Regions from separate parts of the Citrobacter sp. U14242 genome, predicted to be linked through region 1. Evidence: predicted binding sites of a transcription regulator. Region 1 holds the regulator's gene; each other region holds the start of a gene.

What was found. The regulator LexA, encoded in region 1, represses DNA repair genes until DNA is damaged. The targets are predictions, from matches to a motif close to TNCTGTATGTACATACAGNA.
Region 2: a site for LexA is predicted at 1,670-1,689, ahead of mutH (DNA mismatch repair endonuclease MutH). Genes of this name have one in related genera too.
Region 3: a site for LexA is predicted at 1,638-1,657, ahead of dinB (DNA polymerase IV). Genes of this name have one in related genera too.

Annotation. Positions count from the first base shown of each region.
Region 1 covers NZ_JBKGLW010000013.1:85,915-90,167, forward strand. The annotation lists gene zur (zinc uptake transcriptional repressor Zur) at 1-255, shown strand, start outside; gene ACLJXE_RS20305 (CsbD family protein) at 300-509, opposite strand; gene dinF (MATE family efflux transporter DinF) at 646-1,965, opposite strand; gene lexA (transcriptional repressor LexA) at 2,087-2,695, opposite strand; gene ACLJXE_RS20320 (diacylglycerol kinase) at 2,805-3,173, opposite strand; gene plsB (glycerol-3-phosphate 1-O-acyltransferase PlsB) at 3,345-4,253, shown strand, end outside.
Region 2 covers NZ_JBKGLW010000011.1:162,728-166,980, reverse strand. The annotation lists gene ptsP (phosphoenolpyruvate--protein phosphotransferase) at 1-691, opposite strand, end outside; gene rppH (RNA pyrophosphohydrolase) at 704-1,234, opposite strand; gene mutH (DNA mismatch repair endonuclease MutH) at 1,919-2,614, shown strand; gene ACLJXE_RS18865 (TerC family protein) at 2,689-3,402, shown strand; gene ygdR (lipoprotein YgdR) at 3,548-3,766, shown strand; gene ACLJXE_RS18855 (NADP(H)-dependent aldo-keto reductase) at 3,874-4,253, shown strand, end outside.
Region 3 covers NZ_JBKGLW010000003.1:415,909-420,161, reverse strand. The annotation lists gene ACLJXE_RS06980 (class II glutamine amidotransferase) at 1-634, shown strand, start outside; gene dpaA (peptidoglycan meso-diaminopimelic acid protein amidase) at 605-1,345, opposite strand; gene dinB (DNA polymerase IV) at 1,674-2,729, shown strand; gene pepD (cytosol nonspecific dipeptidase) at 2,839-4,253, opposite strand, start outside.

The DNA of each region.
Region 1 (4,253 bases):
CATCTGTTCGATCAGCCAACCCATAGCTCGGCAATGTTTATTTGTGACCGCTGTGGTGTGGTAAAAGAAGAGTGTGCGGAAGGCGTGGAAGATATTATGCATACGCTGGCAGCTAAAATGGGATTTGCTCTGCGCCATAACGTGATTGAAGCCCACGGCCTGTGTCCGGCATGTGTGGAAGTTGAATCATGCCGCCATCCTGGTGATTGCCAGCATGACCATACCATTCAGGTGAAGAAGAAAGTAGGGCGGTAAATAAAAGAGCGTACATCCTTGTACTCTCAGGAGGGAGGGGTTAATTACCAGCGGTAATCGTTGCGTTTTTCCCAATCTTTAACTTCTTTCTCCGCCTGATCTTTCGCGTACCCGTATCGTTCCTGGACTTTACCTACCAACTGGTCGCGTTTACCTTCAATGACCGTCATATCATCATCGGTCAGTTTGCCCCATTGCTCTTTCACTTTACCTTTGAACTGTTTCCAGTTACCGCTGACTTCGTCTTTATTCATCATCAAGTCCTCATCGTTAGGTTGTGAATAGCGAGAGTGCTGCGCCCGGATACATGCTGTTTTTGCCGGGCGTGATAATAAGTGTAGTCAGGGATTCTGGGTTTTATTTACTATTCAGAATTTTTAACCATAGGCATCAGGCAAACCAGGTGCCCTTACGCCAGTGACGTCGCCAGATGAAGGCCAGTGAAAGACCTCGCAACGCGAGAAAAACGGTTAACGCCAGCCACAAGCCGTGGTTTCCCAGTAGCGGTAAAGCCAGTAGCGTTAACGCGAAACCCGCGGCCGCAACGGCCATGCTGTTACGCATTTCCGCGGCACGCGTTGCGCCAATAAACATCCCGTCCAGCAGATAACACCAGACGCCCACCAGCGGTAAAATCACCTGCCAGATGAGATAGCGATCGGCCAGAAGTTGGATCTGCGGCAATGAGGTCAATAGCGCAATGATCTGCTCGCCGAACAGGGCATAGACCAGGGAAAACAGGATTGCCACGATACCCGACTGCCGGCAAGCCGCCCGCCAGACATCCAGCAACTGGCTGCCATCCCGCGCGCCATAAGCCTGACCAGAATGTGCTTCCACGGCATAGGCAAATCCATCCAGCGCGTAAGCGGTGAACGTCAGCAGGGTCATCAGAACGGCATTGACAGCAATGACATCGCTACCGAGGCGAGCCCCGAGTACCGTGATAGCACCAAAGCAGAGTTGTAACAGCAGCGAACGCAGCATGATGTCACGGTTAAGCGCCAGTAAACGGCGGAAGTTGCCGCGCCACGCAAGCTTCAACATCGCCAGCGAAACCCCACGCAAATGCAGAACGTTGCGTACCATCATCAGGCCGATCAGTAACGTGACATATTCAGCAATCACCGTCGCCAACGCCGCGCCCTGCACGTTCATATGCAGGCCCATCACCAGCCACAAATCGAGCGCGATGTTAAGCACATTGCCAACAATCAGCAGGATCACTGGCGCGCGTGCATACTGGACGCCAAGCAGCCAGCCAAGCAGCACCAGATTGGCCAGTGAGGCGGGCGCGCTGAGCCAACGGATTTCAAGGAAACGTCTGGCCTGCTCCAGCACCGCTTCACTACCTCCCACGATATGCAACGCCAGGCTGATAACCGGTGTACGAAACAGTGCGATAAGCAATCCGGCACCCAACGCCAGCATCAGCGGCTGAACCAGCGCTCGTGCCAGTGCCTGCGGATTTTTCGCGCCGAACGCCTGAGCTGTCAGACCGGTGGTACTCATGCGTAAAAACAGCAGTAACATAAAGAGAAAACTGGTCGCTGTTGCGCCAACGGCAACGCCACCAAGGTAGACCGGGCTATCCAGATGACCAATCACCGCCGTATCCACCAGCCCCAGCAGTGGGACAGTGATGTTGGAGAAAATCATCGGTAAGGCAAGGTGCCAAAGTGCTTTATCAGAGGAGGTAAAGAAAGGCATGGAAAGGAGCCTGAAAAGGAATTAACGCGTTTTTGTAGGCCCGACAAGCGTAACGTCATCGGGCAACTTGCCGGAGAGCGATATAAACGCCTTTTCCGGCCTACAGGAAATCAGCAGATCATTACAGCCATTCACCGTTACGAATCACGCCGACAGCCAACCCTTCAATAGTGAAGCTTTGTTCACGCAGGTCAACGATGATCGGTTTGAACTCGCTGTTTTCTGGCAGAAGCTCAACCTTATTGCCCTGCTTTTTCAGGCGCTTAACCGTGACTTCATCATCAATACGGGCAACAACAACCTGGCCATTGCGCACGTCCTGCGTTTTATGCACAGCCAGTAAATCGCCATCCATAATCCCGATATCTTTCATCGACATGCCGCTGACGCGCAGCAGAAAATCGGCGTTCGGTTTGAACAGTGATGGGTCAACCTGGTAATGACCTTCAATGTGCTGCTGTGCCAGAAGGGGCTCACCGGCCGCGACACGACCAACAAGCGGTAAACCTTCCTCTTCTTCCTGCAGCAGGCGAATACCACGCGATGCGCCAGAAACGATTTCCAGCACACCTTTACGTGCCAGCGCTTTCAGGTGTTCTTCAGCCGCGTTTGGGGAACGGAACCCCAAACGCTGCGCGATCTCCGCACGCGTCGGTGGCATACCTGTCTGGCTGATGTGATCTCTAATGAGATCAAACACCTCTTGCTGCCTGGCCGTTAACGCTTTCATTCCGCCCCCTGGGTGTATATACAGTTATGCTGTGAGTATATACAGCTAAAGGCGAATTTGGAACCGCAAACTGCACAAAAAACAGGAGATTTATGAAGTTGTGGAATCTTTATCGCAAATGCGACCACAACAGGATGCCCCAGGTGATCAGCGCGACAAAAATAGAAAGCAATACCGCAGCCGATCCCATATCTTTCGCCCGGCCAGAAAGCTCATGATACTCAGAACCAATCCGGTCGACGACCGCCTCAATGGCGCTGTTCAGAATTTCAACGATCATCACCAGCATCACCGAACCAATCAGCAGTACGCGGGTAATCGCGTCAACGTCCAGCCAGCAGGCAATTGCTACCCCCAACAGTACGGCAACGCTTTCCTGACGGAATGCCGCCTCATTGATCCATGCGGCACGGAAACCTTTCCAGGAATAGCCTGCTGCTTTGATAATCCGAGTGAATCCAGTGGTATTATTGGCCATCAAAAGAACCTTTTTACATTATTAGCGTTAGTATCATTGTATCGTTACCCTGTTTGTTTCAGGGCATAAGCAAAGCTGCGCGAAGTATGACGGGATACCACAGAAATTCACTAAACTTTCTGATATCCTTGCAGCGCATTTGCATTATTAACCAGAGGCTTTACATCGTTTATGTCCGGCTGGCCACGAATTTACTACAAATTACTGAATTTACCATTAAGCATCCTGGTAAAAAGCAAGTCTATCCCGGCGGAACCCGCCCCGGAATTGGGACTCGATACCTCTCGTCCCATTATGTACGTCTTACCGTACAACTCAAAAGCTGACTTGCTGACACTGCGTGCCCAATGTCTGGTGCACGACCTCCCCGATCCCCTGGAACCGCTGGAGATAGACGGGACTTTGCTGCCGCGCTACGTGTTTATACACGGCGGCCCGCGTGTATTCACCTATTACACGCCAAAAGAAGAGTCCATCAAGCTGTTCCATAACTATCTCGATCTGCATCGCAGCAACCCCGATTTGGATGTGCAGATGGTGCCGGTATCGGTGATGTTTGGCCGTGCGCCAGGGCGCGAGAAAGGCGAGGTCAATCCGCCACTTCGCATGCTGAATGGCGTACAGAAATTCTTTGCCGTCTCCTGGCTGGGACGCGACAGTTTTGTCCGCTTCTCACCTTCCGTCTCCCTGCGCCGCATGGCAGACGAACACGGCACAGATAAAACCATCGCACAGAAACTGGCACGCGTCGCGCGTATGCACTTTGCCCGCCAGCGCTTAGCCGCGGTTGGCCCTCGCCTCCCTGCCCGCCAGGATCTGTTTAATAAACTGCTGGCCTCAAAAGCCATCGCGCGCGCGGTGGAAGATGAAGCTCGCAGCAAAAAAATCTCCCATGAAAAAGCGCAGCAAAACGCTATCGCATTGATGGAAGAGATTGCCGCGAATTTCTCCTATGAGATGATCCGCCTGACAGACCGTATCCTGGGCTTTACCTGGAACCGACTGTACCAGGGAATTAACGTTCACAATGCCGAGCGCGTACGCCAACTGGCGCACGACGGGCATGAAATCGTCTATGTG
Region 2 (4,253 bases), on a different contig from region 1:
CGAAGCGCTTGCTGTAGCGGCGAAATTCATTCGCGGCTTCTTCCAGTGCGCCAGTCAGACGTTCACGCTCAAGCACCGGATCCAACGTTGAAGCCTGATACACCTGCTCCATCAGCGGCAGCGTGGCATCCTGCCAGCCTTCAGCGATCGCCACACCGGGTGCTGCAGGCAACGCGCGGATACGCGTTTGCCGGTATTGCCCAAATAGCGCGGTTAACTGCGACTGAGACAGAATAGCGGCCATTTGTGTGGCAAGCGTGACCAGAAAAGATTCTTCGCTTTCGTCGTACTGGCGCAACTCACGTTGCTGTACCACCAGGACGCCTAATAACTGACGCCGCTGGATGATCGGTACGCCTAAGAACGCACGAAAACGTTCTTCTTTCACCGAAGGAATATATTTAAAGCTGGGGTGTTTTTGCGCATCGGCGAGATTGATGGGTTCCGCCAGCCTGCCAACCAGGCCAACGATCCCTTCATCAAACGCCAGTGCAACAGTGCGACCGCGTGGTTTTTTAAGTCCTCGGGTCGCCATCAGGTAATAACAGCGTCGGTCGTGATCGGCCAGGTAGACCGAGCAGACCTCTGTATCCATCGCAAGACAGATGTCAGTAACCAGAATATTCAACGCCTCATTGAGACGTGGGGCACTGGCTACCTTTTCGACTATTTCGCGCAGGCGGGTGAGCATAATTTGCGTAGCTTAACCTCTTTTACGTCTGTACGCAGGTGCGCTTTGCGGCTTAGGAGTGCTCTCCTGAAGCGCCATCACAACACTTGCGAATTCTTTCATCACCCTGCGATAGACATCGCGTTTAAATGACACCACCTGTCGAACCGGATACCAGTAACTCACCCAGCGCCAGCCGTCGAACTCAGGTGTACTGCTGGTTTGCATATTGATTTCAGCATCACTGCTGACCAACTGCAGAAGAAACCATTTTTGTTTCTGGCCGATACAAACCGGCTTTGTGTCCCAACGCACCAAACGTTTCGGTAACTTGTAACGCAACCAGTTACGAGTAGAAGCAAGGATCCGTACATCTTTACGACTCAGACCGACTTCTTCAAAGAGTTCCCGGTACATCGCCTGCTCTGCTGTCTCTCCTGCATTTATCCCGCCTTGCGGGAATTGCCAGGAGTGCTGACCAAATCGCCGGGCCCACATGACCTGCCCCTGGCGGTTACAAATTACTATCCCTACATTCGGGCGGTAGCCATCGTCATCAATCACCGGACTACCTCAACATAAACCTTATATACAAACGATTGTTTCACACTCCAGAGGGGCGGTAAACCACTCTGTTAAGGGCGAGATAATCTAATAACAATTGAATAACTCACAGCAAAGGGCCGAGTTATAAACAGAAGATACGCTACATAGGCGATTTTATTCACCTTTTCTGTGGATATAGTTGTGAAGAAGTACGGAATTACTATGGGAAAACCCGGAACAGTCTGAATAAGACATCCGTCACATAACAAAAATAGTCTTATATATTCATTAAGTTAAAATCAAAAGCTGTAGCTAAACATGCAGAAATGTGATGTACATCACGCATACGATCTTCGGGCTGATGAAAGATCGACCAGCGTTGGTTTTATCCACAGATTATGCCAATAAGTTAGGCACAATTTGTGTGAAAATTCGATTTTCGTCGCACGTCAAGGCTGTAAATTGAAACAGTAGTGGGGGTTTTTCACAGTTATCCCATCTTTCTGTGGATAACATGGTGTAAGATCCTGTTCATTGTCAGTGACCAGAATTGGAAAACCCGGTTTTCTGTTGCGCAACGTTCTACATCAAAATATAAAAACCAATATAAATCATGCAATTGGATAAAGCATGTGGAAAAAGATAAACTCTGTCCACACGGTATAAAATCATTGCTCATTTTTTAACCCAAGGGTAAACCTGATGCCAGAACTCCATCCATTGCTTTCTCCTCCTGAATCCGAAGCCCAGTTGCTGCACCAGGCACGGCAACTTTCGGGCTACACGCTGGGAGAACTGGCGGCGATGGCAGGACTCGTCGCGCCCAAGGATCTGAAGCGGGACAAAGGCTGGATTGGCGTGTTGCTGGAAATTTGGCTTGGGGCCAGTGCGGGGAGTAAACCGGAGCAGGATTTTGCCGCGCTGGGGGTGGAGTTAAAAACAATCCCAGTGGATAGCCTTGGCAGACCGTTGGAAACGACCTTTGTCTGCGTGGCACCATTAACCGGCAATACCGGCGTGACCTGGGAAACCAGCCATGTTCGACACAAGCTTAAACGCGTGTTGTGGGTGCCTGTAGAAGGTGAACGCAGCATCCCTGTGGCTGAACGTCGCGTTGGCTCCCCGCTGTTGTGGAGTCCGAATGAAGAGGAAGATCGACAGTTGCGTCTGGACTGGGAAGAGTTAATGGACATGATTGTGTTAGGGCACGTCGAACGTATCACCGCCCGTCATGGTGAAGTTTTACAACTACGCCCAAAAGCCGCCAACGCCCGGGCGCTTACCGAGGCTATCGGTGCCCATGGTGAACCGATCCTGACTCTGCCACGCGGGTTTTACCTGAAAAAGAACTTCACGCGCGCACTGCTGGAACGGCATTTTCTAATCCAGGCTCAATAACACACCCTGACCTTTCGCCCGTCGCGTTACGCGCCTATAATTACCGCTTCTTTTTTTTGGCAGGACTTTGTTCGATGTTATTTGCATGGATAACCGATCCTAACGCCTGGCTGGCGCTCGGTACGCTGACGCTGCTGGAGATCGTTCTCGGGATCGACAATATTATTTTCCTTTCTCTGGTTGTAGCAAAACTCCCAACAGCACAACGCAATCATGCCCGACGAATCGGGCTGGCGGCGGCGATGGTGATGCGTCTGGCGCTGCTGGCATCCATCGCCTGGGTAACGCGGCTCACTAACCCGTTATTCGAACTGTTTGGCGAGGCAATTTCGGCGCGCGATCTGATCCTTCTGCTCGGCGGGTTGTTCCTGATCTGGAAAGCGAGTAAAGAGATCCACGAATCCATTGAGGGTGAAGAGGAAGGGCTGAAAACCCGGGTCTCCTCTTTTCTCGGCGCGATTGTGCAGATCATGCTGTTGGATATTATCTTCAGTCTGGACTCAGTAATCACCGCAGTAGGTTTGTCCGATCATCTGTTTATTATGATGGCAGCCGTCGTGATTGCCGTGGGTGTAATGATGTTTGCAGCCCGCCCAATCGGTGAATTTGTTGATCGTCACCCTTCGGTAAAAATGCTGGCACTCTCTTTCCTGATACTGGTTGGCTTCACGCTGATTCTGGAAAGCTTCGATGTCCATGTGCCGAAAGGATACATTTACTTCGCTATGTTCTTCTCTATCGCGGTAGAGACCCTGAACCTGTGGCGCAATAAAAAAAATCCGCTCTGACAAACACTATCGCTCCCCGCATGGGGAGCGAATACTCCCCGGCACCTTCCTTCTCTCACAGATTAAGATTTTACTGCTTTCGCCCTGCACAACTTCGCGTTATTACTAAACGAGTGTCAGACGCAGGCCATGTGAGGATAAGCAGATGAAAAAATGGGCAGTTTTAATTTCCGCCGTCGGGCTGGCTTTTGCCGTTTCCGGATGCAGCAGTGATTATGTGATGGCAACAAAAGATGGTCGAATGATCCTGACCGATGGTAAACCAGAAATTGACGATGATACCGGTCTGGTGAGTTATCACGATCAGCAAGGCAATGCGATGCAAATTAACCGCGACGAAGTCTCTCAAATCATTGAGCGTTGATGGTTAAGGTCAGCCACGCTGCTGGCCTTAACAATTTTGCTTCCCTTTTTCCCTTCCCTCAGCCATTTTTATAATCCTTATGTCGTGATTATAAAAAGGAAACGGCTATGCAATATCACCGTATACCCCACAGCTCGCTGGAAGTCAGTACACTGGGGCTGGGCACAATGACGTTTGGTGAACAAAACAGCGAAGCCGACGCACATGCACAGCTCGACTATGCCGTTGCACAAGGCATAAATTTAATCGACGTTGCCGAGATGTATCCGGTACCGCCTCGCCCAGAAACCCAGGGACTCACCGAAACCTACGTGGGCAACTGGCTCGCCAAACACGGCAGCCGCGAAAAACTGATCGTTGCCTCTAAAGTCAGCGGCCCGGCGCGTAACAATGACAGCGGTATTCGACCGAATCAGGCGCTGGATCGTAAAAACATCCGCGAGGCACTGCACGACAGTCTGAAAAGACTGCAGACCGATTATCTCGA
Region 3 (4,253 bases), on a different contig from region 1:
TTGCCGTACGTTTAAAGATCCGCAACCCAGCTTTAATTCGCCTATCGCCAAACTGGTTCAAGACTATCCCATTAAATCCTGTTCCGTGGTTGCCCATATTCGTCAGGCGAATCGGGGGGAAGTGGCGCTGGAAAATACCCACCCGTTTACGCGTGAACTGTGGGGACGCAACTGGACCTATGCCCATAACGGACAGCTGAACGGCTATAAATCGCTGGAAACCGGTAATTTCCGTCCGGTCGGCGAAACCGACAGTGAAAAAGCCTTCTGCTGGCTGCTGCATAAGCTGACCGAGCGTTATCCGCGTACGCCGGGTAACATGACGGCAGTATTTAGATATATTGCGGTACTGGCCGGGGTATTACGTGAGAAAGGTGTTTTCAACATGCTGTTGTCCGACGGACGGTATGTCATGGCCTTCTGCTCAACCAATTTGTTCTGGATCACGCGTCGGGCACCGTTTGGCGTGGCGACATTGCTGGATCAGGATGTGGAAATTGATTTTAGCTCAGAGACCACACCCAATGATGTGGTCACTGTGATTGCTACTCAGCCACTGACGGGCAATGAAACCTGGCAAAAGATTATGCCAGGCGAGTGGGCGCTATTTTGTCTCGGGGAGCGTGTAGTTTGACGCCAGTTGCGGCTGAACCACTTCGTGACTCAACGGCTTGCTGACGATATAACGGCCATCGACAACGGAAACGGTTGGTGGCTTACGCGTTTGTTCAAAGTAATCGTATCCCGGTTTTAGCTGCGACCAGAAATCTTTGTAATACGAAAACTTATGGCGCTGCATGTTAGCGTCAGTCATGCGGAACGGGTAAATGCTTACCTGAACGCTGGACTGGCCGAATACCAGAGCGCCGGTCACAAACTGGAAAATCTCATCAATACCGTTGTCGGTCATTGCATAGCAACCGACAGAAACGCAGGCACCGTGGATCATCAGGTACTTACCTTCGTAGCCGTGCGCACGATCGTAGGCGTTAGGGAAGCCAATGTTAATTGCTTTATAAAAGCGGCTGTCTGGTTTGAGTTGCCCGCGCTGAACGCTGTAGAACCCTTCCGGACTTTTAAAATCACCCTGACGCTGTTTTGGCCCTAATCCACCGGAGTAGTTACAGATTTTATAGCTGTCGAGAAGCTGATACTGTTCGCCCATCTTGACGTACAGATCGAGCGTCCGCTCTTCTTTAAAGATCTGAATATAGACAGGGGACCCCATCAATTGCTGCTTATATTCTTTGCTGATTGGCGTGGTCGGGCTGCCGCTGCTCAGCAAACCGGCAAATGAAACGCACGGCAATAAAAGCATCGCAAGAAAAAATGCGATTTTACGCATACTGCTTATTCCTTGATAAAACGATTACACACGCCAGGACGGCAAAAAGAGTCCCCAAATCAGAAAAGTCTGCATTTGGAGCGCTCACATTAGCACCAAGAGAGTTTTTCGCAAGTCTCTCGTGCGCCGTTTACACTTTAGTTTGTCTTTATACTGAAAATTGGGATTAAAGACAGTCAGAAACGGGCGTATTTTATTATCTGCCGACTCTGCGAGTTGTGTTTGTGGCGTTTTCTGTCGCGTCATAAATGAGACAATATAAGGTATGTTCATCCTTCTCACAGCACAAAAATACTGTATACTTAAACAGTGTTGTGGGAGGCGAGCGATGCGCAAAATCATACATGTCGATATGGACTGCTTTTTCGCGGCGGTGGAAATGCGTGATAACCCGGCCCTGCGCGACATCCCCATTGCTATTGGTGGCAGTCGCGAACGTCGGGGGGTCATCAGCACCGCCAATTACCCGGCACGAAAGTTTGGCGTGCGTAGCGCAATGCCTACGGGAATGGCGCTAAAACTGTGCCCGCATCTCACTTTATTACCCGGCCGTTACGACGCTTATAAAGAGGCTTCTCGCCAGATTCAGGCCATCTTCTCTCGCTACACTTCCCTCATCGAACCCCTTTCGCTGGATGAAGCCTATCTTGATGTGACCGACAGTCCGCACTGCCACGGCTCGGCCACGCTGATAGCACAGGAGATCCGTCAGACGATTTTCAACGAACTACAGTTAACCGCTTCTGCGGGGGTTGCTCCGGTTAAATTTCTGGCCAAAATCGCCTCCGACCTGAATAAACCCAACGGGCAATATGTGATTACTCCCGCAGATGTTCCCGAATTCCTCAGAACGTTACCGTTGGGGAAAATACCCGGCGTCGGCAAAGTCTCTGCCGCGAAACTGGAATCGATGGGATTACGGACCTGTGAAGATGTTCAAAAATACGATCTGGCCCTGCTGCTTAAGCGGTTTGGTAAGTTTGGTCGTGTGCTGTGGGAGCGCAGTCAGGGTATTGATGAACGCGATGTGAATAACGACAGGCTGCGAAAGTCAGTCGGCGTCGAGCGCACGCTGGCGGAAGATATTCATGAATGGTCGGAGTGTGAGGCAATTATTGAGCGACTCTACCCGGAACTGGAGCGGCGGCTGGCAAAGGTTAAGCCTGATCTCTTTATCGCCCGTCAGGGGGTGAAGCTAAAGTTTAATGATTTTCAGCAGACGACGCAGGAACACGTCTGGCCGCGCTTAAATAAAGAGGATCTGATCGCGACGGCACGTAATACCTGGAACGAACGTCGGGGAGGGCGTGGGGTAAGGCTGGTGGGATTACACGTTACGCTGCTGGATCCGCAACTGGAAAGGCAACTACTGTTGGGGATTTGACGCTGATGTATTGCCGGTTGGCGGCGTAAATGCCTTATCCGGCCCACAAATCAGTGCGTAGCGTGTGGGCCGGATAAGTACAGTGCCATCCGGCATTTAGTGCAGAGACTTACTTCGCCGGAATAGACTTCAGCAGTTCAGTCAGCAGGGTCCAGTAATGACCGACGCTTTCAATATGAACCTGTTCATCCGGAGAGTGCGGACCGGTGATGGTCGGCCCGATGGAAACCATGTCCATCTCCGGATACGGTTTCTTGAACAGACCGCATTCCAGGCCGGCGTGGATAATCTGGATGTTCGGCGTCTTGTTGAACAGACGCTGATAGGTTTCACGCACCAGGTGCATGACCGGAGAGTTCGCGTCCGGCTGCCAGCCAGGATACGCACCTTTGGCTTCAGTTTTCGCGCCAGCCAGCTTGCCAAGAGAATCCAGCATGCTCACGACATAGTCTTTACCGCTGTCGATCAGCGAACGAACCAGGCAGTGGATCTGCACGTTATCGTCAGTCATGGTCACAACGCCAACGTTCAGCGAGGTTTCTACAACGCCTTTTGCCACGTCGGAATTGCGGATTACACCGTTTGGCGTCGCGTTCAGCAGACGAATGAAGCTATCGCGAGACTGGGAAGTCAGTGCGGCTTTGTCATTGCTGACGGCATCCAGCAGCAGCGCCAGATTCTTCTCTTTTGCTTCCAGCTCGTTTTTCAGGATCTCCTGATATGTGCTGACCAGCGCTTTTAACGCATCAACTTTATCGGCAGCAACAGCGAGAGTCGCAAAGGCTTCGCGCGGAATAGCGTTGCGCAGCGTACCACCATTGAAGTCAACCAGGCGCAGATCCAGCTCTTGGGCGTGACCTGCCAGGAAGCGTACCAGCAGCTTATTCGCATTACCGAGGCCAACGTGAATTTCGCCACCGGAGTGACCGCCTTTCAGGCCTTTTAAGGTCAGCTTAAAGCTCTGGAAGCCAGCAGGAATGGCTTCACGCTCGAGCTTCAGGTTAGAGGTGAAGTCGATACCCCCCGCGCAACCCATGTAGATCTCACCTTCTTCTTCAGAGTCGGTGTTGATCAGGATATCCGCCTGCAGCCAGTTCGCCTGCAGACCAAATGCGCCGTCCATGCCCGCTTCTTCGGTCATGGTCAGCAGCACTTCCAGCGGACCGTGTGCCACGTTGTCATCAGCCAGTACCGCCAGCGCGGACGCCATACCGATACCGTTATCTGCACCCAGCGTGGTACCACGGGCTTTTACCCATTCGCCATCAATATAAGGCTGGATCGGATCTTTGGTGAAGTCATGCACAGTGTCGTTATTTTTTTGCGGGACCATATCCAGGTGCGCCTGCAAAACGACCGGCTTGCGATTTTCCATTCCTGCGGTAGCGGGTTTACGAATCAGGATATTACCCACCTGATCGCGCTCGACGTGGAAACCTTTCTCCTGGGCCCAGCTCAGAATGTGTTCAGCGAGTTGCTCTTCATGGTAGGACGGATGAGGAATAGAACAGATTTTGGCAAAAA